4 regions of the Streptomyces sp. Y7 genome follow, and region 3 is predicted to be linked to each of the others. Evidence: riboswitches for the same ligand, from Rfam matches in the RefSeq annotation. Region 3 holds a riboswitch; each other region holds the start of a gene.
What was found. A riboswitch is a leader RNA that binds a small molecule or an ion and turns the genes downstream of it on or off. The one in region 3 is predicted to bind cyclic di-AMP.

Region 1 (5,723 bases), on a different contig from region 3:
GACCGGTGAGGGCATCGGGTACGAGTTGCTCGCGATGGCGGTCCGCGCGGAGGCGGCCGGGGTGGACCCGGAGGCGGCTCTGCGGGTCGCGGCCAGGGCGTACCGGGACGCGGTACGGGTGGCGGAAGGGGTGTCCTCGTAGCGCCGGCAGCCACATGAAGGCAGCCACATGAAGGCCGGAGCCGTGCCTCCATCCGGAGACCGTCTCCGCACCCCTCTCCCCCTCCGGATACCGTCAAGGAGTGACCAACCAGCCCCACCCCCCGACCCCCCTCACCGAGGCCCCGGAACTCTTCACCTGGGAGTTCGCGACGGATCCCTACCCCGCCTACGCCTGGCTCCGTGAACACGCCCCCGTTCACCGGACCCGGCTGCCCAGCGGGGTGGAGGCCTGGCTGGTCACCCGGTACGCCGACGCCAAGCAGACGCTCGCCGACAACCGGCTCTCCAAGAACCCCGCTCACCACGACGAGCCCGCGCACGCCAAGGGCAAGACGGGTATCCCGGGGGAGCGCAAGGCCGAGTTGATGACGCATCTGCTCAACATCGACCCGCCGGACCACACGAGGCTTCGCCGGCTCGTCTCCAAGGCCTTCACGCCCCGCAGGGTCGCCGAGTTCACGCCACGGGTGCAGGAGCTCACCGATCAGCTCATCGACCGTTTCGCGGCGGAGGGGAGCGCCGACCTCATCCATGAGTTCGCCTTCCCCCTGCCCATCTACGCGATCTGCGACCTGCTCGGCGTTCCGCGCGAGGACCAGGACGACTTCCGGGACTGGGCGGGCATGATGATCCGGCACCAGGGCGGCCCCAGAGGCGGCGTCGCACGGTCCGTGAAGAAGATGCGCGGTTATCTGGCCGACCTCATCCACCGCAAGCGAGAGGCACTTCCGGCCACCCCCGACCCGGGCGAGGACCTCATCTCCGGTCTCATCCGCGCCTCCGACCACGGTGAGCACCTCACCGAGAACGAGGCCGCGGCCATGGCCTTCATCCTGCTGTTCGCCGGCTTCGAGACGACCGTGAACCTCATCGGCAACGGCACCCTCGCCCTGCTCACCCACCCCGAACAGCGCGCCCGCCTCCAGACCTCCCTGGCCGCCCACGACACCGCTCTCCTGGAGACCGGCGTCGAGGAACTCCTGCGCTACGACGGCCCGGTCGAACTCGCCACCTGGCGTTTCGCCACCGAGCCGCTCACCGTCGGCGGGCAGGACATCGCGGCCGGCGACCCCGTCCTGGTCGTCCTGGCCGCCGCCGACCGTGACCCGGAGCGGTTCGCCGACCCCGACGTCCTCGACCTCGGCCGTCGCGACAACCAGCACCTCGGCTACGGCCACGGCATCCACTACTGCCTCGGCGCCCCGCTCGCCCGTCTGGAGGGCCAGACCGCCCTCGCCACCCTTCTCACCCGCCTCCCGGATCTCCGACTCGCTGTGGAGCCGCAGGAGTTGAGGTGGCGCGGCGGGCTCATCATGCGCGGACTGCGCACGCTTCCGGTGGAGTTCACCCCTGTTGGGTGAGTACGTCCGCCTCCGTAAACGTGACACGCGCTCATGTCTGTGATCTTCACGTGATCTACGCGGCATTAACTTGTGACAAGTGATCGTCTGCCTATACGTTCACGGATCAACAAGGCGCAGAGGTTTACGCGCCGTGTTCAGTGCTGCCTCGCGAAAGGTCCCCGCATGCTCTCCGGGAACGGTCGTCACCGTCGCCCCCGTCAGGCTCCGGCTCTCCTCGTCGCGGCCGGAGTCACCGGGTCCGCGATCGCCATCCCGCTCCTCGGCGCCACCGGCGCGAGCGCCGCCGACGGCACCGTGTGGGACAAGGTCGCCGAATGCGAGAGCGGAGGCTCGTGGAGCGCCGACAACGGCGACGGGCACTACGGCGGCCTCCAGTTGACCCAGGACGACTGGGAGCGGTACGGCGGTCTCGACTACGCCTCCAGCCCCGACCTGGCCAGCCGCTCGCAGCAGATAGCCGTGGCCCAGGAGATCCTCGCGGACCAGGGGACCAGGCCCTGGGGTACCTGCGCGGTGCTCAACGGCCTCACCAAGAAGTCCGGATCGGTCGACCTCGACACCGGGGTGGAGGACGACTCGCCCTCCGCAGTGTCCGGATCCTCCGGATTGCTCGATTCGTCCAACTCGTCGAATTCATCGGATTCGTCGTCGGAGTCCGACTCTTCCGACTCCAGTGGCGCCTCCGAGTCGTCGACGCCCTCCGGTGATCCTTCGGAGTCGGCGAGCGGCACCCCGGATGCTTCGTCCGAATCGCCCGGGAAGTCCTCTTCCTCGCCCTCTTCGTCCGGTAAGTCCGAGAAGCCCTCGACGTCCGATGCGTCCCCCGAAGCGAGCGCCTCGCAGTCACCGGAGAGCTCGCCGACCGAGGCGGCCAATGCGGACAATGAGGACAACTGGTCCCAGGATGCGGGCTTCTGGAGCCTCGTCGACACCGGTTCGGTCGACGGCGCGGCCGAGGGTGCGGTCGAGGAGGCGACGGCCGGCACCGGCCGGCACCGCGGCCCCAGCGCCGAGGAGAGTGACAGCGCCGAGGTGACCACCAAGTCCACCGGGCGCCACGCCTCGTACAAGGTCCGCGAGGGCGACACGCTCGCCTCCATCGCCGACTCCCTTGACCTCGACGGCGGATGGCGCGCGCTGTACCAGGCGAACAAGAAGGCCATCGGCACCGACGCGGACCACATCTCCCCCGGTCAGACCCTGGACGTCCCCGTCGCATAGTGGTCGAACAGGGCGAAAAACTGGGCCAGTTCGCGTCACGTTTCGCGGCTAATGTCCGATTGATCAGCAGTGAGAGATAGATCTCAGAAGCCCTGATCGTCTTTGTAAATCCGCGAATCGCGTGTCTACGGTCGTGACCGCTCGCCTCCAGTGCGAGCCCCGACAGCCGTCACGCCGAATCCTGCCGGCGGCCGTACGGGAACAGTCGTCGCGTCAAGCGCCGTAGGCAGGAGCGGGGGACCCAAGGTTTGCGCCGGGTCCGGCAGTTGAGGCCTTTCGAGGCCGCACCGCCGGAGCCGGCTCGGGGTGAAGCCGCGCAGCGGGAGCCGAGAGGCGAACGTGCGCGGCCGGGCAACTCAACCGGCCCGAACCCGACAGCTCACCTCGTAGGCGTCGGTGAGGGGATCCAACCATGCTGTTTTCCAGCAAGGGCAAGCACCGTCGTCCGTCCAAGGCCGCCCGTGCCATCGCCGTCGTCGGCGTCACCGGTGCCGCCGCCGTCGCCGCCCCGCTGATGGCCGCCGGCAACGCCTCGGCCGCCACCGCCTCCGAGTGGGACGCTGTCGCCCAGTGCGAGGCCGGCGGCAACTGGTCGATCAACACCGGCAACGGCTACTACGGCGGTCTGCAGTTCTCCGCCTCCACCTGGGCCGCGTACGGCGGCACGGCGTACGCCTCCACCGCCGACCAGGCCACCAAGGCCCAGCAGATCGAGATAGGCGAGAAGGTCCTCGCGGGCCAGGGCAAGGGTGCCTGGCCGAACTGCGGCACCGGCCTGTCGAGCGCCGCGTACAACGGCTCCTCCGCCGGCTCCTCGCAGAGCACCGAGTCCACCACCCGCTCCTCCGAGCAGCAGTCGGCCTCCCGCTCCGCCGACCGCCCGGCCGCCAAGAAGAGCACCAAGACCGTCACCACCCCGACCGGCAAGAAGGTCAAGAAGGGCGACGGCGAGTACAAGGTCGCCAAGGGTGACACCCTCAGCTCGATCGCGGCCGAGCACGACGTCAAGGGCGGCTGGGAGAAGCTCTTCAAGCTGAACAAGGACATCGTCGAGGACGCCAACCTGATCTACCCGGGTCAGCAGCTGCACCTCAAGTAAGAGGGCGCGGCCACGGCGAACACGCGGCCGACAGCTGAACCACAGCGCCCTCACATCCGTGGACCTCATAGTGAGGGCGTCGTGCGGACCACCCCCGTCCCCACGAACACCCCGCCTCGGTGCGTTTTCCCCCGTACGCACCGGGGCGGGGCTCTTTCTTGTGTGCGGTTGTGTGCGGACGTTTTTGTTCCGTTCGGAAACAATTTACTCTCGGTTCTGTCCACGGGGCGGTCGACCGCTGGTCTGACGCCCGGAGCCGGTTAGGCTCGTCTCGCAGTCCCACCGCGGACCGCGTACCCGCGTCACATCCCAAGAAGGAGATGCTCGTGCCGTCCATCGACGTCGTCGTAGCCCGGGAAATCCTGGACTCCCGAGGCAATCCCACGGTCGAGGTCGAGGTCGGCCTCGACGACGGCAGCACGGGTCGTGCCGCCGTCCCGTCCGGCGCCTCCACGGGCGCCTTCGAGGCCATCGAGCTCCGCGACGGTGACCCGAACCGCTACCAGGGCAAGGGTGTCGAGAAGGCCGTCCTCGCCGTCATCGAGCAGATCGGCCCGGAGCTCGTCGGCTACGACGCCACCGAGCAGCGCCTGATCGACCAGGCCATGTTCGACCTGGACGCCACCGACAACAAGGGCTCCCTCGGCGCCAACGCCATCCTCGGCGTCTCCCTCGCCGTCGCGCACGCCGCCTCCGAGGCGTCGGACCTGCCGCTGTTCCGCTACCTCGGTGGCCCGAACGCGCACCTGCTGCCCGTCCCGATGATGAACATCCTCAACGGCGGATCCCACGCGGACTCCAACGTCGACATCCAGGAGTTCATGATCGCCCCGATCGGCGCGGAGTCCTTCTCCGAGGCGCTGCGCTGGGGCACCGAGGTCTACCACACCCTCAAGAAGGTGCTGAAGGGCCGCGGCCTGTCCACCGGCCTCGGCGACGAGGGCGGCTTCGCCCCGAACCTCGGCTCCAACCGTGAGGCCCTCGACCTCATCCTCGAAGCGATCAAGGAAGCCGGCTACGCGCCCGGCGAGCAGATCGCCCTCGCGCTCGACGTCGCCGCCTCCGAGTTCTACAAGGACGGCAAGTACCTCTTCGAGGGCAAGGAGCGCTCCGCCGCCGAGATGACGGAGTACTACGAGGAGCTCGTGGCGGCCTACCCGCTCGTCTCCATCGAGGACCCGCTGTTCGAGGACGACTGGGCCGGCTGGAAGGTCCTCACCGACAAGCTGGGCGACAAGGTCCAGATCGTCGGCGACGACCTCTTCGTCACCAACCCCGAGCGCCTGGCCCGCGGCATCGACGACGGCGCCGCCAACGCGCTCCTCGTCAAGGTCAACCAGATCGGCTCGCTCACCGAGACCCTCGACGCCGTCGAGCTCGCCCAGCGCAGCGGCTTCAAGTGCATGATGTCCCACCGCTCCGGCGAGACCGAGGACGTCACCATCGCCGACCTGGCCGTCGCCACCAACTGCGGCCAGATCAAGACCGGCGCCCCGGCCCGCTCCGAGCGCGTCGCCAAGTACAACCAGCTGCTGCGCATCGAGGAGATCCTCGACGACGCCGCGGTGTACGCCGGCCGCAGCGCCTTCCCGCGCTTCAAGGGCTGACCTCACCTGACCCCACCTGGGTAAGGCTTAGCCAGTCGTACGTACGTCCCCGTACTCGGTCCCGTACCGTGTGCGGGGACGTATGCACGTGAAAGGGGAGGCGAGAGCCGATGGCCGTCAAGGACCGGGACCGTTTCTCCACCGCGACCAGGATCCGGTTGCTCGGCGAGCAGACGGCGGCCCGCGTCTACCGCTCCCAGACCAAGCGGCAGGCCCGGCGCTCCCGGCTCACCGGACGCGCCGCGCTGCTCGCCCTGGTGGTCTGCTCCC
Region 2 (5,723 bases), on a different contig from region 3:
TCGAGGTGCCCGTCATCGAGTCGGCCGTCGACGAGGAGCTCGCCCGCTTCGCGCAGGAGGGCCCCACCGCCGAGGAGATGGAGCGCGCGCAGGCCCAGCTGGAGCGCGAGTGGCTGGACCGGCTCGGCACCGTCGCGGGCCGCGCCGACGAACTGTGCCGGTACGCCGTCCTGTTCGGCGACCCGCAGCTCGCCTTCACCGCCGTCCAGCGCGTCCTCGACGTCACCGCCGAGGAGGTCAAGGCCGTCGCCCAGGCCCGGCTGCGCCCCGACAACCGCGCGGTGCTCGTGTACGAGCCGGTCGCCGACGAGGCCGAGGAACCGGAAGCCGCCGCCGGCGACGGGGCCGCCCCCGCCACCGACCAGAACGAGGAGTCGGCGCAGTGACCGAGCTCGCCAGCATGGAGTTCCACCCGCAGCCCCAGGCGGGCCAGGCCCGGCCCTGGGCGTTCCCGGCGCCCGATCGCGGCATGCTGGACAACGGCCTCACGGTCCTGCGCTGCCACCGCCCCGGCCAGCAGGTCGTCGCCGTCGAGGTGCTCCTGGACACGCCCCTGGACGCCGAGCCGAAGGGCCTCGACGGCATCGCCACGATCATGGCGCGCGCCCTGTCCGAGGGCACCGACAAGCACACCGCCGAGGAGTTCGCCGCCGAGCTGGAGCGCTGCGGCGCCACGCTCGACGCCTACGCCGACCACCCCGGCGTCCGGGTCAGCCTGGAGGTGCCCGCCTCCCGGCTGTCCAAGGCGCTCGGCCTGCTCGCCGACGCCCTCAGGGCGCCCGCGTTCGAGGACAGCGAGGTCGAGCGCCTGGTGAACAACCGGCTCGACGAGATCCCGCACGAGCTGGCCAACCCCTCGCGCCGGGCCGCCAAGGAGCTCTCCAAGGAGCTGTTCCCGGCGACCGCGCGCATGTCCCGCCCGCGCCAGGGCACCGAGGAGACCGTCGCCGGCATCGACGCGGCGTCCGTACGCGCCTTCTACGAGCGGCACGTACGCCCCGCCACCTCCACCGTCGTGGTCGTCGGCGACCTCACCGGCGTCGACCTCGACGCCCTGCTCGGCGACACCCTGGGCGCCTGGACCGGCTCCCCGGGCGAGGCGCGCGCGGTCCCGCCGGTCATCGCGGACGACACCGGACGCGTCGTCATCGTCGACCGTCCCGGCGCGGTCCAGACGCAGCTGCTGATCGGCCGTGTCGGCCCGGACCGGCACGACCGCGTGTGGCCCGCGCAGGTGCTCGGCACCTACTGCCTCGGCGGCACCCTCACCTCCCGGCTGGACAAGGTCCTGCGTGAGGAGAAGGGCTACACCTACGGCGTGCGGGCCTTCGGCCAGGTCCTGCGCTCCGCCCCGGACGGCACGGGCGCGGCGATGCTCGCCATCAGCGGCTCCGTCGACACCCCGAACACCGGTCCGGCCCTCGACGACCTCTGGAAGGTCCTGCGCGGGGTCGCCGCCGAGGGGCTCACCGACGCCGAGCGGGACTTCGCCGTGCAGAACCTCGTCGGGGTGGCGCCGCTGAAGTACGAGACCGCCGCCTCCGTGGCGAACACGCTGGCCGACCAGGTCGAGCAGCACCTGCCCGACGACTACCAGGCGACGCTGTACCAGCAGCTGGCCGCGACCGGCACGGTCGAGGCCACCGCGGCGGCCGTGAGCGCCTTCCCGGTGGACCGTCTGGTCACGATCCTCGTCGGCGACGCGGCCGAGATCCGGGAGCCCGTCGAGGCCCTCGGCATCGGTGAAGTGACCGTCGTGGCAGCCGAGTAGAGGACGAGCTCGCGCCGTCCGGCGCCACGCGCGTGCAGGGGCCCTGGTGACCCAAGAGTCACCAGGGCCCCTTTATGCCCGAATTGAGGGAGAGGTTGCCTGTCTGGCCTGTGGGATGCGCTACAAAAGCCGCGATCCGTTTGGGGATTGAAAGATGCCGCGTTTAGCGTCTTCCGGGCTGTCCGTCAGGCAGTGCGCCGCGCCCGCGGCACCGGACAGTCATCGCCGAGTCCCCGTACGGCGCGAGCCAGGGGAGCCGGGGACCCACCCGTAGTCCCTGGGGTGAATCGGACGCCCGCGCGAGTCGCGAGGGGGTCCGTAGGAGACCTTCCTGCTCCGAACCCGTCAGCTAACCCGGTAGGCGAGAGGGAAGGAAAGGACCAGCCACTTCATGGCGTTCACCTGCGCCACGGGGAAGAACCGCCCCACCGGGAAGCACCGTAGGCCCGGCCGGTTCGAGCGCACCACCGCCCGCGCGGCCGGAGTCGCCGCGCTCACCGCCACCGGAGTCGTCGGCACCCTGGCCGCCCCGGCGCTGGCCGCCGAGCCCGCCGCCGAGCAGACCGGCCTCATCCCGGTCGTCACCGTCGAGAACTCGATCGTGGACCAGATCGACGCCCAGGCGATCGCCCAGGAACGGGCCGCCGCCGAGGCCGCCGCCGCGAAGAAGGCCGCTCAGGAGGCCGCGCGCGAGAAGGCGGCCGCGCAGGCCGAGGCGAAGCGCGAGGCCAAGGAGCGCGCCGCCCGCGAGGCCGAGCGCAAGCGCCTGCTGTCGTACGTCGCCCCGATCGCCGGCTCGTACGTCTCCACCGGCTACAAGACCGGCGGTGCCGTCTGGTCCTCCGGCAGCCACACCGGCGTCGACTTCCACGCCGCGAGCGGCACGTCCGTGCACGCCGTCGGTGCCGGCACCGTCGTCGAGGCCGGCTGGGGCGGGTCGTACGGCAACAACGTCGTGATCAAGATGAACGACGGCACGTACACGCAGTACGGCCACCTGTCGTCCATCGGCGTCTCGGTGGGCCAGTCCGTCACCCCGGGCCAGCAGATAGGCCTCTCCGGCGCCACCGGCAACGTCACCGGGCCGCATCTGCACTTCGAGGCCCGCACCACGGCGGAGTACGGCTCCGACATCGACCCCGTGGCCTATCTGCGCGGGCACGGCGTGAACGTCTGACGCTGCCCCCCGCGCGTCCCTTCGAAGCCCCGGCTCCCCGAGCCGGGGCTTTCGATGTTTTCGACCCCCCGCTGACCAAAAAATATGCATGGATTTCGGCTCCCCGTCGGAAATTCCGGCCGGTTGCAATAGAGTCCTCGGGAACACGTCATTGGTCGACGTTTCACGGGGATTAAGGCGGAGGTCGGGCATGCGTATTCCGGCGCACTCGGTGTGCACGGCGATCCGGGACGACATCGTCGCCGGTGTCTACGAGCGTGGCGGCCGGCTCACCGAGGAACTGCTCGCCCGCCGCTACGGCGTCTCCCGCGTCCCCGTGCGGGAGGCCCTGCGCACCCTGGAGGCGGAGGGCTTCGTGGTGACCCGGCGTCACGCGGGCGCGTGCGTCGCCGAACCGACCGAGCAGGAGGCCGCCGACCTGCTGGAGATGCGCGGCCTGCTGGAGCCCCTCGGCGCCTCCCGGGCCGCCCAGCGGCGCACCGAGGCCCATCTGAAGGTCCTGCGCGGCCTGGTCAGGCTGGGGCAGGAGCGGGCCAGGCGGGGAAACAGCGACGACCTGCGCTCCCTGGGCGGCTGGTTCCACGAGACGCTCGCCCAGTCCACCGGCAGTCCGGCCCTGACCTCGATCCTGGCTCAGCTGCGCCACAAGATCGCCTGGATGTACGCCGTGGAAGCGCCGGTCGATCCCGTGGAGTCCTGGGCCGAGCACGGCGCGATCGTGGACGCGGTGGCGCGCGGCGACGGCGAACGCGCCCGCGCGATCACGGCGCTGCACACCGAGCGCTCCCTCTCCGCGCACCGCCTGCGGTTCGCCGCGGGCGGCGAGCGCGCGGACCGTGTGAGGAATTCGCAACATCCCGTAAACATGCCGAGCCTGCGGCATTAACACGCGCGCCGTATACAAAGAGAAGGTATTCGGCGGGGAGGAATTTCCGCTGCCCTTTTCGGATTCACGACCGGTCGCGCCGTGAATTCCGTCGGCGCCTGCCCGAAACAGCGAGGCGGCGCCCGCTGAAACAGTAAAGCCGCGCCCGCCGGAAAGGCGGACGCGGCTTCACCGTTCGCTACGGAGGCCCGTTCAGGTCGTTCAGACCGTCTCGGGCAGTTCCTCGAGTCCCTCGGAGACCAGCTTGGCCAGACGGTCGAGGGCGGCGTCCGCACCCTCGGCGTCGGAGGCGAGGACGATCTCCTCGCCGCCCTGGGCGCCCAGGCCCAGGACCGCCAGCATGGAGGCCGCGTTGACGGGGTTGCCGTCAGCCTTGGCGATCGTCACCGGGACGCCTGCGGCCGTGGCGGCTCGGACGAAGATGGAGGCGGGGCGGGCGTGGAGGCCCTCGGCCCAGCCGACGTTGACGCGGCGCTCAGCCATGTGATGCTGCCCTTCGGTTCTCAGGGTTGTCTAGACCAGTTTCCCACACTCGTGAAGCACGCCGGAACGGGACGGCTGTCCCTCCCGAAGTGACCGTGGGGTCGCGGCCTCGACCCCACGTGACGTCCCGAACAGACTGCCTCGCGCCGTTGTCGTACGCGAGCCGTAATCTGGGCCCCATGCAGAGCGCCTCGGACAGGCACGAGTACCCCGCCCACTGGGAAGCCGACGTGGTGCTGCGCGACGGCGGCACCGCGCGCATCCGCCCCATCACCGTTGATGACGCCGAGCGCCTGGTCAGCTTCTACGAGCAGGTGTCGGACGAGTCGAAGTACTACCGCTTCTTCGCGCCCTACCCGCGACTGTCCGCGAAGGACGTCCACCGCTTCACGCACCACGACTTTGTGGACCGGGTGGGACTCGCGGCCACGGTGGGCGGCGAGTTCATCGCCACCGTACGCTACGACCGGATCGGCGCTGACGGAATGCCCGCGTCCGCACCGGCCGACGAGGCCGAGGTCGCCTTCCTCGTCCAGGACGCCCACCAGGGGCGCGGCGTCGCCTCCGCCCTCCTGGAGCACATCGCCGCGGTCGCCCGCGAGCGCGACATCCGCCGGTTCGCCGCCGAGGTGCTGCCGGCCAACAGCAAGATGATCAAGGTGTTCACGGACGCCGGGTACACGCAGAAGCGCAGCTTCGAGGACGGCGTGGTGCGCCTGGAGTTCGACCTGGAGCCGACCGACCGCTCGCTCGCCGTGCAGTACGCGCGCGAGCAGCGCGCCGAGGCCAGGTCCGTGCGCCGGCTGCTGACGCCCGGCTCCGTCGCCGTCATCGGCACCGGCCGCACCCCCGGCGGCGTCGGCCGCGGCGTCCTCGGCAACATCAGGGACGCCGGCTTCACGGGACGGCTGTACGCCGTGAACAAGGCGTTCCCGGAGGACCTCAAGGAGGTCGACGGAGTTCCCGCGCACCGCTCCGTGCGCGACATCGACGAGCAGGTCGACCTCGCGGTGGTCGCCGTGCCGGCCGAGTACGTCCCCGACGTGGTCACCGAGTGCGGCGAGCACGGCGTGCAGGGCCTGGTCGTGCTCTCCGCCGGCTACGCCGAGAGCGGGCCCGACGGACGCGAGCGCCAGCGCGAACTCGTCCGGCACGCGCGCACGTACGGCATGCGCATCATCGGCCCGAACGCCTTCGGGATCATCAACACCGCCGACGACGTACGGCTGAACGCCTCCTTGGCCCCCGAGATGCCGAGGCCGGGCCGCATCGGCCTCTTCGCGCAGTCCGGCGCCATCGGGATCGCCCTGCTGTCCCGGCTGCACCGGCGCGGCGGCGGAGTCACCGGCGTCACCGGCATCTCCACCTTCGTGTCGTCCGGCAACCGGGCCGACGTCTCCGGCAAC
Region 3 (5,723 bases):
GATGATCGAGCGGTAGGAGACGATCATCCGGTTCGCGCCCTTGCCGTCGGCCAGTATGCCGCGCAGCTGGTCGAGATCGCCGTCCCGGACCATCTTCCAGAACTCCGCGCCGTCCGCGGGGTCGGACAGTGGCAGGTTGACGTTGCGCACGCCCGGCAGCTCGATGTCGGGTCCTTCGAGTTTCTGGTCGGCCGCGTTGCGGAAGTCGAAGATCGTGTGCAGCCCCAGCGAACCGAGGAAGTCGGCGTCCTCGGCGGTCGCGTGGGCGAGGTGGCCGCTGCGGAACAGCACGCCGTGCCGCACCCGTCGTCCGTCCACGGTGGGCAGGCCGCCCACATCACGGAAGTTGCGAACCCCGGCCAGTTCGGGCTCGGTCGACGGGATCTGCTGCGTCACGGGGGCTCCTCCCAGTCGTCCCCGGCGGCGCGGCTCGGCGATGCGGCCGTCGGGGTGCGCTCTCGACCATACGACATGGATTCCTGGGGCAATGAGTTGTCCACAGGCGTTGCCCCGGGGCCGCACGGCCCTTGATGATGTTGGTACTTGATCGCACCTGTTCGTCTCTGTGGGGGCTTGATGCTGGAGATCTCCAACCACGGCCGCACTTGGCTCCTCTCAGGGCCGAGCAGCAGCTACGCCGTCCACCTGACCGACGGCGACGAACTGCTGCACCTCCACTGGGGCCCGCGGATCGCACTCGCCGACGCCGAGGCCCTCGCCGTCCGCCCGCTGCCGCAGTACTGGCCCTTCGAGTCCCCGCTCGACGGACGTGAGGAGTACCCGGTCGAGGGCGGCCCCCGCTTCGTACGGCCCGCCCTGTCCGTGCGCACCGACGAGCGGCGCGGCACCGAGTGGAGCTTCGAGCGGTACGAGTCCGAGGGTGACGAACTGCGGTTGCGCTTTCGTGACGGCGGGCTGAACGTGACGCTGCACTACCGGATGCGCGAGGACGTCGTCGAGCGCTGGGTGACCCTGGACAACGAGGGGGACGGCCTGGAGCTGCTGCGCGCCGACTCCGCCACGTGGACGCTGCCCGACCGGGAGGGCTGGCGGCTCTCCCAGCTGCACGGCCGCTGGGGCGCCGAGTCACGGCTCGCGCAGGCCCCGCTCACCCATGGCGAGAAGGTCATCGGCAGCCGCCGGGGACACACCGGCCACCAGCACCTGCCCTGGGTCGCGCTCGACACGGACGCCACCGAGGAGCGCGGCGAGGTCTACGGCTGCGCGCTCGGCTGGTCCGGGTCCTGGCGTATCGCCGTGGCCCAGCTCCCGGACGCGCGCGTGCAGATCTCCGGAGGCGCCGGGTACGACGACTCGGGCCTGCTGCGGCTGGCGGCGGGGGAGTCCTTCACCTCTCCCGTGTTCGCGGGTCTGTGGAGCGACGGCGGCTTCGGCGGGGCGAGCCGGGCCTGGCACGCGTACCAGCGCGCGTATGTGATCCCGGACGCCGACCGGGACCGGCCGGTGCTGTTCAACTCCTGGGAGGCGACGGAGTTCGACATCTCCGAGGAGCAGCAGAGTCTCCTCGCGCGCCGGGCCGCGGCCATCGGCGTCGAGCTGTTCGTCGTGGACGACGGCTGGTTCGGGACGCGCACCAGCGATCGCGCCGGGCTCGGCGACTGGACGCCGAACCCCGACCGCTTCCCCTCCGGCCTCCGGCCGCTCGCCGAGTACGTGCACACGCTCGGCATGCAGTTCGGCATCTGGGTCGAGCCGGAAATGGTCAATCCGGACAGCGACCTGTATCGGGGACATCCCGAGTGGGTTCAGTATCAATCAGGACGAAAGCGGACGGAATTCCGTAATCAACTGGTGCTGAACCTCGCCCGCGACGACGTTCAGGAGTACCTGTGGGCGCAGCTCGACGGGCTCCTCTCCAGTGCCCCGATCGACTATGTGAAGTGGGACTTCAACCGCTGCTTCAGCGACGCCGGCTGGCCCGGTGAGGCGTATCCGCAGCGTCTGTGGGTCGACCATGTGCGAGCCTTGTACGGCCTGCTGGACCGGCTGCGCGCCGCTCACCCCGGCGTCGCCTTCGAGTCCTGCTCGGGCGGCGGCGGACGGGTCGATCTCGGCGTGCTCGGCCGCACGGACCAGGTGTGGACCTCGGACAACACCGACCCCCTCGACCGGCTCGCCATCCAGCACGGCTTCAGTCAGATCCATCCCGCCCGCGCCATGGCCGCCTGGGTCACCGACAGTCCGAACGCCATGCTCAACCACCGCGCGAGCTCGTTGCGCTTCCGGTTCGTGAGCGCGATGGCGGGGGTGCTCGGGGTCGGCGGTGACCTCACGCAATGGACCGAGGAGGAGCTCGCCGAGGCCGGGGAGTGGGTGGCCCTCTACAAGAAGATCCGGTCCTTGGTCCAGCGCGGTGACCTCTATCGGCTGCGGCCTCCGCGGGGTGGGCTCAGTGCGGTGCAGTACGTGCTCGGGGGCGAGACGGTGGTCCTCGCCTGGCTTCAGGCGCAGCGTTTCGGGGAGCCTCTTCCGGCGCTGCGACTGCAAGGTCTGGATCCGGCATCGACCTACGAATGCCTTGAAACGGGCGAAATTCACCGAGGTGCCGTACTGGTACATCACGGACTGCGGACCGGTCTGCACGGTGACCTTGATGCGGCAGTTATTCGACTCCGTCGCATCTAGGTGTTCTGTCCGAATTGGCGCCTTCCTTCCAACTCGGCCTGCAATAAAGAAAGCTGGAGCGGCGTCACGTGAGGAGCGTCATATCCGTGACGGTGCGTCGCCCGTCATGTTCACGTAATTCATGCACTTTTCAAGGGGCTTTGAGTCGGGCGGTACTCCCGTATTTCACGCACGGTGACGGCTAATTCCCACAAGGGATCAAGAGGAACGCATTCGGACGGAACCCCTCACTTGTTCCCATGCGTCTTCCTCGCTTACGTTCACGACCAATCCGGACGGACGCCCAATCCTGCCGCCGCTCGGATTCCGCGCAAACTCACCCGTGCACGGCAGGAGCGGGGGACCCACAGGTAGAACCGCCTGTTCCGGTCTCCGGAACGGCTAGGGGTCAAGTCGCGCCATGGCGCGGCCGGGCATCTCCAGCCCGCACCCGACAGCTCACCTCGCAGGCGCCGGAGAGGAATTCGTCATGCCCGCGAAGGGTAAGCATCGCCGTCCGAAGTCCCTGCGCTTCACGCGCTCCATCGCCGTCGCCGGAACCGGTGGCGCCGCCCTCGCTCTGCCCCTGATGGGAGCCGCCGGCGCCCACGCCGCTCCGTCGCAGTCCGTTTCGGAAAAGGCCGTTCAGTCCCTTCCGGTCGCCGGCCAGAAGGCCGTCGAGAAGAAGGCCGCCCAGAAGAAGTCGGGCGTACGGACTTATTCGGTGAAGGTCGGCGATTACCTTTCGAAGATCGCCGACGAGCAGAACGTCAGCGGTGGCTGGAAGAAGCTCTACGCCGACAACCGTGACGCCGTCGGCTCCGACCCGTCGCTGATTCACCCGGGTCTCAAGCTCGCCCTCGGCGGCAAGAAGGCCGCGACGACCGCCCCCAAGTCGTCGCCCTCCAAGCCCTCTTCGGCGTCCGAGTCGTCCAAGAAGGACGCGCCCACCACGAAGTCCTCCACGCCGAAGAAGGCCCAGAAGGCGACCACGGCCGCCGAGACCACCAGCACGGTCAACGGCTTCTCCGCTCCGCTGTCCGGCGCCTCCCTCGGCACCGGCTACAAGGTCGCGGGCAGCATGTGGTCCAGCGGCTACCACACCGGCGTCGACTTCGCCGCCGCGACCGGCACCCCGCTCAAGGCGGTCGGCGCGGGCACCGTCGTCTCGGCCGGCTGGGGCGGCGCGTACGGCAACCAGGTCGTCATCCAGCTCGCCGACGGCTACTACGCCCAGTACGCCCACCTGTCCTCGCTCTCGGTCTCCAGCGGCCAGACGGTGACCGCGGGCCAGCAGATCGGCCTCTCCGGCGCGACCGGCAACGTCACCGGCCCGCACCTGCACTTCGAGATCCGCACCACGCCGGACTACGGCTCGGACGTGGACCCGGTCGCCTACCTGCGTGGCAAGGGCGTCGCCATCGGCTGACGCGCGTCCACGCGAGAACCACCTGCCTGACACGCGGCCGAAGGCCGGACCCCGATCCCCGGGTCCGGCCTTCGGCATGTTGCGCCCACAACACCCCTGTTGAAAGGGTTATTCCACGTTTGGCGAACACTTTAGGAGTGGCTTATCTCACCGCTCGTCAACCCTTTCCTACGGTCGCGTAGGTCACATTCAAAGGTGAATCATGTGCCGATGTGGCAGACGATTCGAAGAGTGACAGCAGTGCAGTGATCGGGTCGTACGTTGCGGTGGGGGACAGCTTCACCGAGGGCGTCGGCGACCCTGGCCCCGACGGGGCCTTCGTCGGCTGGGCCGACCGTTTCGCGGTTCTCCTCGCGGACCGGCGCCCCGAGGGCGACTTCAACTACACGAACCTCGCCGTGCGCGGCAAACTGCTCGACCAGATCGTCGAGCACCAGCTTCCCAGGGCCGCCGAACTGGCCCCGGACCTGGTCTCGTTCTGTGCGGGCGGCAACGACATCATCCGACCCGGAACCGACCCCGATGAGGTGGCCGAGCGCTTCGAACGGGCGATCGTCCGGCTCACCTCGGCCGTCGGCACCGTCATGGTGACGACCGGCTTCGACACCCGTGGCGTGCCCGTGCTGAGGCACCTGCGCGGCAAGATCGCCACGTACAACGGGCATGTGCGGGCCATCGCCGACCGGTACGGCTGCCCGGTGCTCGACCTGTGGTCCCTGAAGACCGTTCAGGATCGCCGCGCCTGGGATGGCGACCGGCTCCACCTGTCTCCCGAGGGCCACACACGTGTGGCGCTCCGCGCGGGCCAGGTCCTCGGTCTGGAGATCCCCGCCGACCCGGACCAGCCGTGGCCGCCGCTCCCGCCCCGCGGCACCCTCGAGGTGCGCCGGGACGACGTCCACTGGGCGCGGGAGTACCTGGTGCCGTGGATCGGCCGGCGACTGCGCGGTGAATCGTCGGGGGACCATGTGACCGCCAAGGGCGCGCTGTCCCCGGACGACATCAAGATGCGGATCCGATCGGTGGCTTGAGAGCGGATCGCGGACTGCGAGTGGCCGATGCGTCCGGGCCGTACCGATGGCTGATCGGTGCGGCCCGGACGCATGCGGTCGTCGCGCACAGTGCGGACCCACGGACGGGTGGAGGGGTGTGTCGAGTGGCGCCCTATGGCGTCACCGCACATCGCGAAGCCGTACATGGCGTCGCCACACACCGCGAAGCCGTACATGGCGTCGCCGCACACTGCGTCCCGGCACATGGCGCGCCAACACATGGCGTCCCGGCACATGTCGTGACGGCACATGTCCCCACGGCACACACCCTCACCGGTGAGAAGCCGTCAACGCCTTCCGCTCCAAGCCGAGTTCCCGGGCGAGCGCCTCGTCCACCCACTCCTGGGCCCGCACGCGTGAGATCGCGCCCGGGTACGACGTGAGCTGTACGGCGAGCCCGTCGAGGAGGGCCGTCAGGCGCAGGGCCGTGCCGTTGGGGTCGGGGCACTGGAACTCCCCGGCGGCGACGCCCTCGGCGATCACCTCGGTGATGGCCCCCTTCCACTGCCGGTCGAGGTCCCGGGTGACCTCCTGCAGCGCGGGTTCGCGCAGCGCCGCCGCCCAGCCCTCGATCCACAGCCGCCAGCCCTTGGCCTGGCCGGTCGGCGCGTACCAGC
Region 4 (5,723 bases), on a different contig from region 3:
GTCGAGCCGGGCCCTTGGCGCAATCTGCTGTTCTCCTTCGCCTGGGGTGCCTGCGCCGCGGCGCTGATAGCGATCGTCGCGAACAGCTTCGCGACCAGATGGATAGCGACCGCGACGGCGGATCCCTCGCACGCGGACACCCTGGGAGCGACCGTCATAGCGCCCGTGGTGGAGGAGTTGGCGAAGGCCGCGGCCGTGCTGCTGGTCTTCCTCTTCCGCCGCCGGGACTTCACCGGCATCGTCGACGGCGTGGTGATAGCCGGGGTCACCGCCACCGGCTTCGCGTTCACCGAGAACATCCTCTACCTCGGCACCGCCTTCGGTACCGACCAGCTCTCCGGCGACAGCGGCATCGCCTCCGTCACGGCGGCGACCTTCTTCGTCCGCGTCATCATGTCGCCCTTCGCGCACCCGCTCTTCACCGTGCTGACCGGCATCGGCTTCGGAATCGCCGCGCTGTCGGGCGAGCGCCAGCATGTGCGCCGGGTCCTGCTCCCGTTCCTCGGCCTGCTGCTCGCGATGGGCATGCACGCCCTGTGGAACGGCTCCTCCACCTTCGGCGAGTACGGCTTCTTCGCCGTGTACGCGACCCTCATGGTGCCCGCGTTCGGGCTGCTGACCTGGCTGGTGATCTGGACCCGCCAGCGCGAGCTGCGGACCGTGCGTGAGGAACTGCCCGCCTATGTCATGGCCGGGTGGCTGTCGCCGGGCGAGCCGTTCGCGCTGGGCTCGATGCGGGACCGCCGGGTGGCCCGGCAGTACGCGCGTCGGCGCGGCGGACGGGCGGCGGCGCGGACGGTCGCGCAATACGAGGCCTACGCCACGTCGCTGGCGTTCCTGCGGCACCGGGGACGCCTCGGGAAGGCCGGCGCGGACTTCGTCGTACGGGAACAGGAGCTCCTGCAGGCCCTGTGGCACCGCCGGGAGTTCGCCCGCCCGGCCCTGGAACACGCGGCCTCAGCACAGGCCCGGCAGGCACACGAGCACGGATACGGGCACGGGCACGGGTACGGGTACGGGTACGCATACCCGGCGCCGGCGCCGGTCTACTGGCAGTCCTACGGCCAGGTCGACGGGCCCGGGTACGGCCCGACGGCGCCGTACCCCGCGTACAACCCGTACCGGACGTGACCGGGCCGGCGCACGGGAAGCGTTGACCGGCTCCGCGGACATGCCGAAAACCGGCAGCCCTGACGTCGGGGGGTCGTCGCCAGGACCGCCGGGGATCAGAAGTGGATACCCGTTTCGGGGTGGGTCAGGGGGTGAGGCCCTTGCCCTGGAGCCAGGCCATCGGGTCGATGCCGTTGGTGCTGCCGTCGGGGTGCACCTCGAGGTGCAGGTGGGCGCCGGTCACGTTGCCGGTGGCACCCACGCGGCCGATGACGTCGCCGGTGTTGACCTTCTGGCCCACGCTGACGCTGATCGAGGACTGGTGCGCGAACCAGAGCTCGGTGCCGTCGTCGAGGGTGATCTCGGTCTTGTAGCCGTAGGAGCCGTCCCAGCCGGCGAAGGTGACCGTGCCGGAGTGGATCGCCTTGATCAGCGTCCCGGTGGGGGCGGCGAAGTCGAGGCCGGTGTGGTACCCGGAGGACCAGTAGGCGCCGGCCTGGCCGAACGTCGAGGTGATCGTGTACGAGGAGGTCGGCAGCGTGTACTGCTTGGCCAGCTCGGCGAGGCGCTCGGCCTCGGCCTTCTTGCGGGCCTCCTCCTCGGCGGCGGCCTTCGCGGCGGCGGCCTTGGCCTTGGCCTCGGTCTCCGCCTTGGCGGCCGCTTCGGCGGCCTCCTTCTCGGCGGCGGCGACGGCGGCCGCGGCGGCCTTGCTGTCGATCTGGTCCTGCTGGAGCTCGGCCTGCGCGATGATCCGGCTGCGCAGCGCCTCACCGGCGTCCGAGGTGCCCTGCGCGGTCTGCTCGGTCGTCTCGCCCATCGTGCTGAGGGCGGTGGCCGTGTCCTCGGCGGGCTCGGAGGAGTCGTCGGAGATCAGCGGCAGGTCGGGCATGGTGATGGCGACCGGCGGCTTGCCGCTGTTCGCGCTGGCCATGCCGCCCGCGCCGACGGCGGCTATGACGCCTACGCCGAGAACGGTGGAGCTGCGGGCGAGTCCCCCGCCACGCTGCTTGGAGACGCGGTGCCTGCCACGAACGGGACGAAGGGAATCCGCGGTGGGGTTCCACTCCTCGAACGGGCCCTCGTCGGTGCGGTTGCGGTCGTAGCCGAAGGTTTCCGTGCTGCGCTGACTCGGCACGAACGGGGCTTGCGGAGCAGGCCGGTTGGACGCCACGTGGGCGTACTCCTTTCCTTCCTTCTCGCCTACCGGGTTAGCTGACGGGTTCGGAGCAGGAAGGTCTCCTACGCGCGTATATCAACCGTGACTTCCCGGCGATATCCGCGCGATTCACCCCAGGGTGGTGGTTCCCCGGCTCCCTTGCGGGACTCGGCGCGTGCGCACGGAGCCGACTCTTGTGACGGCTGGGACGACCGCGCTGCGTTATCGAACGTTAATAGACGCGGGGTGCGGATTCCAAGCTGTTCCTCTTGATCATTAACGATTTCCGCCTGGACTTACGGGTCACGAGTGGCCTAAATCGGGCGAGTTGGCCAAACCTCAGAGACCACATAGGTATTGACGGTGTGTCAGTTGTTATGCGGAGGGGGGTCGTCCGATCACCCCCGGTGACGACGATCAGGGCCGGCGTACGGCCATGAGCGCCATGTCGTCCGCCATTCCTCCACCGGAGTGCCGTCTCACCTCCACCGAAAGCACACCAAGCAGGGCACCGGGTTCGCGCAGCGCGTTGGCGCGTCCCGCGAGACCCGTCTCGGGGTCGTAGAACCGCCCGCCCTCGTCCCGTGCCTCGGACAGTCCGTCGGTGTACAGCAGCAGCGTGGCCCCGCCCGGGAAGGCGGCCTCGTCGGCCCGGTCGGGCCAGGCGCCCAGTTCGCCCATGCCGAGCGGCAGGGCGGGTTCGGTGGCGGGCAGCGGCCGTACGGTCCCGTCGGCGTACAGCAGCAGCGGTGACGGATGCCCGCGGTTGACGAGGCGCACGATCGCCTCGCCGTGCGGGAGTTCGGCGAGTACGGCGGTGGTGAACCCCTCGCGGGCCTCGATCCCTTCGCGCCGGGTGCGCTCGCGCGCCAGGGCCCGCTCCAGCCGCTGCGCGACCGCCTCCAGCGTGGCCTCCTGCTCCGCGGCCTCCCTGAAGGCGCCGATCACGACGGCGACCGCGCCGACCGCGCTCATGCCCTTGCCGCGCACGTCCCCGACGATCAGCCGGACGCCGTGCGGACTGTCCTGCACCGCGTACAGGTCCCCGCCGATGGAGGCGCCCTCCTGCGCCGCCTCGTAGCGCGCGGCGATCTCGAAGCCGCCGATCCGCTCGGCGGGCTCCGGCAGGACGGCCCGCTGGGCGGCCTCGGCGATCTCACGGACGGAGGCGAGGCGCTCGTCGCTGCGGCGGACGAGGAGATGGATGAGGACGGCGAGCACGGAGACGACCACGGTGGTGACCAACTCGGTGATCACCTCCGCCTTGGGCAGGCCGCCGTGCAGGCCGCGGAGCACGAGCAGCACGGTGACGGCCACGACGCCGGTGAGCACCGTGCCGCGCAGCGAGTAGAGAGGGGCGGCGACCAGGGGCGCGGCGGTGAAGAAGGGAGCACCGGTGAAGTCGGTGGGCGTGACGTGGTCGTACACGGCACCCATCGCGATCAGCAGGGCGGGGAGCGACCGGACGAACCGGCGCACGTATGAGATCCGCCCTTCCTCCACCCCACCAGGGTTGCCGAAGCGGAGGCGGGGAGCGAGCGGTGAGAGCCGACCGGGAAAACACTCAGGGCCGGAACTGATGAGTTCCGGCCCTGAGCCTTCAGTAGCGGGGACAGGATTTGAACCTGCGACCTCTGGGTTATGAGCCCAGCGAGCTACCGAGCTGCTCCACCCCGCGTCGGTGAAACCAATAGTACGCCATCCGCGGGACGCTCAGCACACGACTTTCCGGCACACTGCCCTGAACAGGACTTTTCGGTCACCAGTGCGGGCCACGTCACACCTGGCGCTCAGGGCAGGAGGTGCGCGTTGGGTGCCTTGGCCCGCTCCGCGTACTCCGGCAGGACCAGGACGTCCACGCCCCGCGCCGCGAGCATTCCGCTGCCGTCGGCCCCCGTCACGAACGTGTCCGGCTCCCGCCAGGCCGTCACCACCCGGCGGACCCCCGCTTCGAGGATCAGCCGGGCGCAGGGCACGGGGCGGGACGAGCGGTGCGTGCACGGCTCCAGGCTGCTGTACACCGTGGCGGAGGCGAGCCTCGGATCCCCGGCCGCGATCTTCGCCAGTGCCGCCTCCTCCGCGTGCACCACCCGATCGCCGCTCTCCCGCGAGTGCCCGCGGGCCAGCTCGGTCCCGTCGGCCGCGACGACCACCGCGCCGACGCTGAAGGCCGTCTCCGACGGCGGACACAGCTCCGCCAGCTCGCACGCCAGCGCCAGCCAGTGCCGGTCCGCGGCGGAGGGGAGGGCACCGCTGCCGGGTGCGGTGGGCGCGTAGCGCATCAGGACGACGTCCTCGATGGGGCGGGACTCCAGCAGCCGCAGCCGGCCGCCCTGGTAACCGCCCGGCCCGAACAGCCGGGGCGCCTCGGGGTCGCCCACGAACAGCGGCGCCAGCACCAGCTGCAGTTCGTCGGCCAGCCCCTGCGTCATGAGCTGCGTGTGGACGGTGCCGCCGCCCTCGACCATCAGCCGCTCGACGCCGCGCACCTCGCGCAGATGCGCCAGCAGGGCCCGCCAGTCCAGCTCCGGCCCCAGCACGACGACGTCCGCCGCGACCGGCGACCGGCGCAGCCGCTCCGCGCCCTTCTCCGTCGTGTAGACGATCTTCTCGCCGCCGGTGTGCCAGAAGTGGGCCGCCGCATCCAGCTCGCCGGAGGCGCTGACCGTGACCTTCAGCGGATACTCGGGCCTGCCCGCCGCCGTGCGCGCGGCCCGCCGCTCGGCCGAGTTCACCAGCAGCCGCGGGTTGTCCGCCCGGATCGTGCCGGCGCCGATCAGGATCGCGTCCACCGACGCACGGACCTCGTCGACCCGGTCGAAGTCGGCCGGGCCGGACAGCAGCAGGCGCTCGGTGGTGGTGTCGTCGAGGTAGCCGTCCAGGGACACGGCGGCGGACAGCAGGACGTAGGGGTACGACGGCATCGGCGCGCTCTCCGGCTCGGCAGACTCGATCTTGGTTCAAGTTTGAAACAAACCTACACTGATGGCATGACGACTCGCTGGCTCACCCCCGAGGAGCAGCGCGCCTGGCGCGCGTACATCGGCGCCGTCCACCTGGTGGAGGACGCGCTGGACCGGCAGCTCCAGCAGGAGGCCGGCATGCCTCACATGTACTACTCCATCCTGTCCACCCTGTCCGAGTCCCCGGAACGGCGGCTCCGGATGACCGATCTCGCGGAACGGCTGAAGATCACCCGCAGCCGGCTCACGTACGCCGTGACACGGCTGGAGAAGGACGGCCTGGTCCGGCGCGAGGACTGCCGCTGGGACAAGCGGGGCAGCATCGCCGCGCTCACCGAGGAGGGCATGACGGTCCTGGAGGGCGCGGCGCCCGGCCATGTCGAGACGGTGCGCTCGGTACTCTTCGACCGGCTGAGCCCGGAACAGGTCGGACAGCTGGAGGAGATCTTCACGCAGGTCACCGAGGGCTTCCAGGGCGAGACGGCGAACGCCGC

Region 1: linked by a shared signal. The riboswitch ahead of ACGFW6_RS24990 (transglycosylase family protein) and the one ahead of ACGFW6_RS40815 (LysM peptidoglycan-binding domain-containing M23 family metallopeptidase) in region 3 are both predicted to bind cyclic di-AMP.
Region 2: linked by a shared signal. The riboswitch ahead of ACGFW6_RS44600 (M23 family metallopeptidase) and the one ahead of ACGFW6_RS40815 (LysM peptidoglycan-binding domain-containing M23 family metallopeptidase) in region 3 are both predicted to bind cyclic di-AMP.
Region 4: linked by a shared signal. The riboswitch ahead of ACGFW6_RS36720 (M23 family metallopeptidase) and the one ahead of ACGFW6_RS40815 (LysM peptidoglycan-binding domain-containing M23 family metallopeptidase) in region 3 are both predicted to bind cyclic di-AMP.

What each region holds. Positions count from the first base shown of each region.
Region 1 covers NZ_JBIDDQ010000010.1:103,415-109,137, reverse strand. The annotation lists gene ACGFW6_RS25005 (nucleoside triphosphate pyrophosphohydrolase) at 1-142, shown strand, start outside; gene ACGFW6_RS25000 (cytochrome P450) at 243-1,523, shown strand; gene ACGFW6_RS24995 (transglycosylase family protein) at 1,689-2,747, shown strand; cyclic di-AMP (ydaO/yuaA leader) riboswitch at 2,956-3,155, shown strand; gene ACGFW6_RS24990 (transglycosylase family protein) at 3,160-3,846, shown strand; gene eno (phosphopyruvate hydratase) at 4,167-5,453, shown strand; gene ACGFW6_RS24980 (septum formation initiator family protein) at 5,564-5,723, shown strand, end outside.
Region 2 covers NZ_JBIDDQ010000047.1:27,427-33,149, forward strand. The annotation lists gene ACGFW6_RS44590 (M16 family metallopeptidase) at 1-386, shown strand, start outside; gene ACGFW6_RS44595 (M16 family metallopeptidase) at 383-1,771, shown strand; cyclic di-AMP (ydaO/yuaA leader) riboswitch at 1,985-2,150, shown strand; gene ACGFW6_RS44600 (M23 family metallopeptidase) at 2,163-2,948, shown strand; gene ACGFW6_RS44605 (GntR family transcriptional regulator) at 3,139-3,834, shown strand; gene ACGFW6_RS44610 (HPr family phosphocarrier protein) at 4,036-4,317, opposite strand; gene ACGFW6_RS44615 (GNAT family N-acetyltransferase) at 4,497-5,723, shown strand, end outside.
Region 3 covers NZ_JBIDDQ010000034.1:12,657-18,379, reverse strand. The annotation lists gene ACGFW6_RS40825 (tyrosine-protein phosphatase) at 1-396, opposite strand, end outside; gene ACGFW6_RS40820 (alpha-galactosidase) at 577-2,646, shown strand; cyclic di-AMP (ydaO/yuaA leader) riboswitch at 2,946-3,111, shown strand; gene ACGFW6_RS40815 (LysM peptidoglycan-binding domain-containing M23 family metallopeptidase) at 3,116-4,054, shown strand; gene ACGFW6_RS40810 (SGNH/GDSL hydrolase family protein) at 4,300-5,085, shown strand; gene ACGFW6_RS40805 (TetR/AcrR family transcriptional regulator) at 5,377-5,723, opposite strand, start outside.
Region 4 covers NZ_JBIDDQ010000024.1:100,194-105,916, reverse strand. The annotation lists gene ACGFW6_RS36725 (PrsW family intramembrane metalloprotease) at 1-1,131, shown strand, start outside; gene ACGFW6_RS36720 (M23 family metallopeptidase) at 1,256-2,281, opposite strand; cyclic di-AMP (ydaO/yuaA leader) riboswitch at 2,293-2,450, opposite strand; gene ACGFW6_RS36715 (PP2C family protein-serine/threonine phosphatase) at 2,684-3,745, opposite strand; tRNA gene ACGFW6_RS36710 (tRNA-Met) at 3,871-3,944, opposite strand; gene ACGFW6_RS36705 (dihydrofolate reductase family protein) at 4,057-5,190, opposite strand; gene ACGFW6_RS36700 (MarR family winged helix-turn-helix transcriptional regulator) at 5,257-5,723, shown strand, end outside.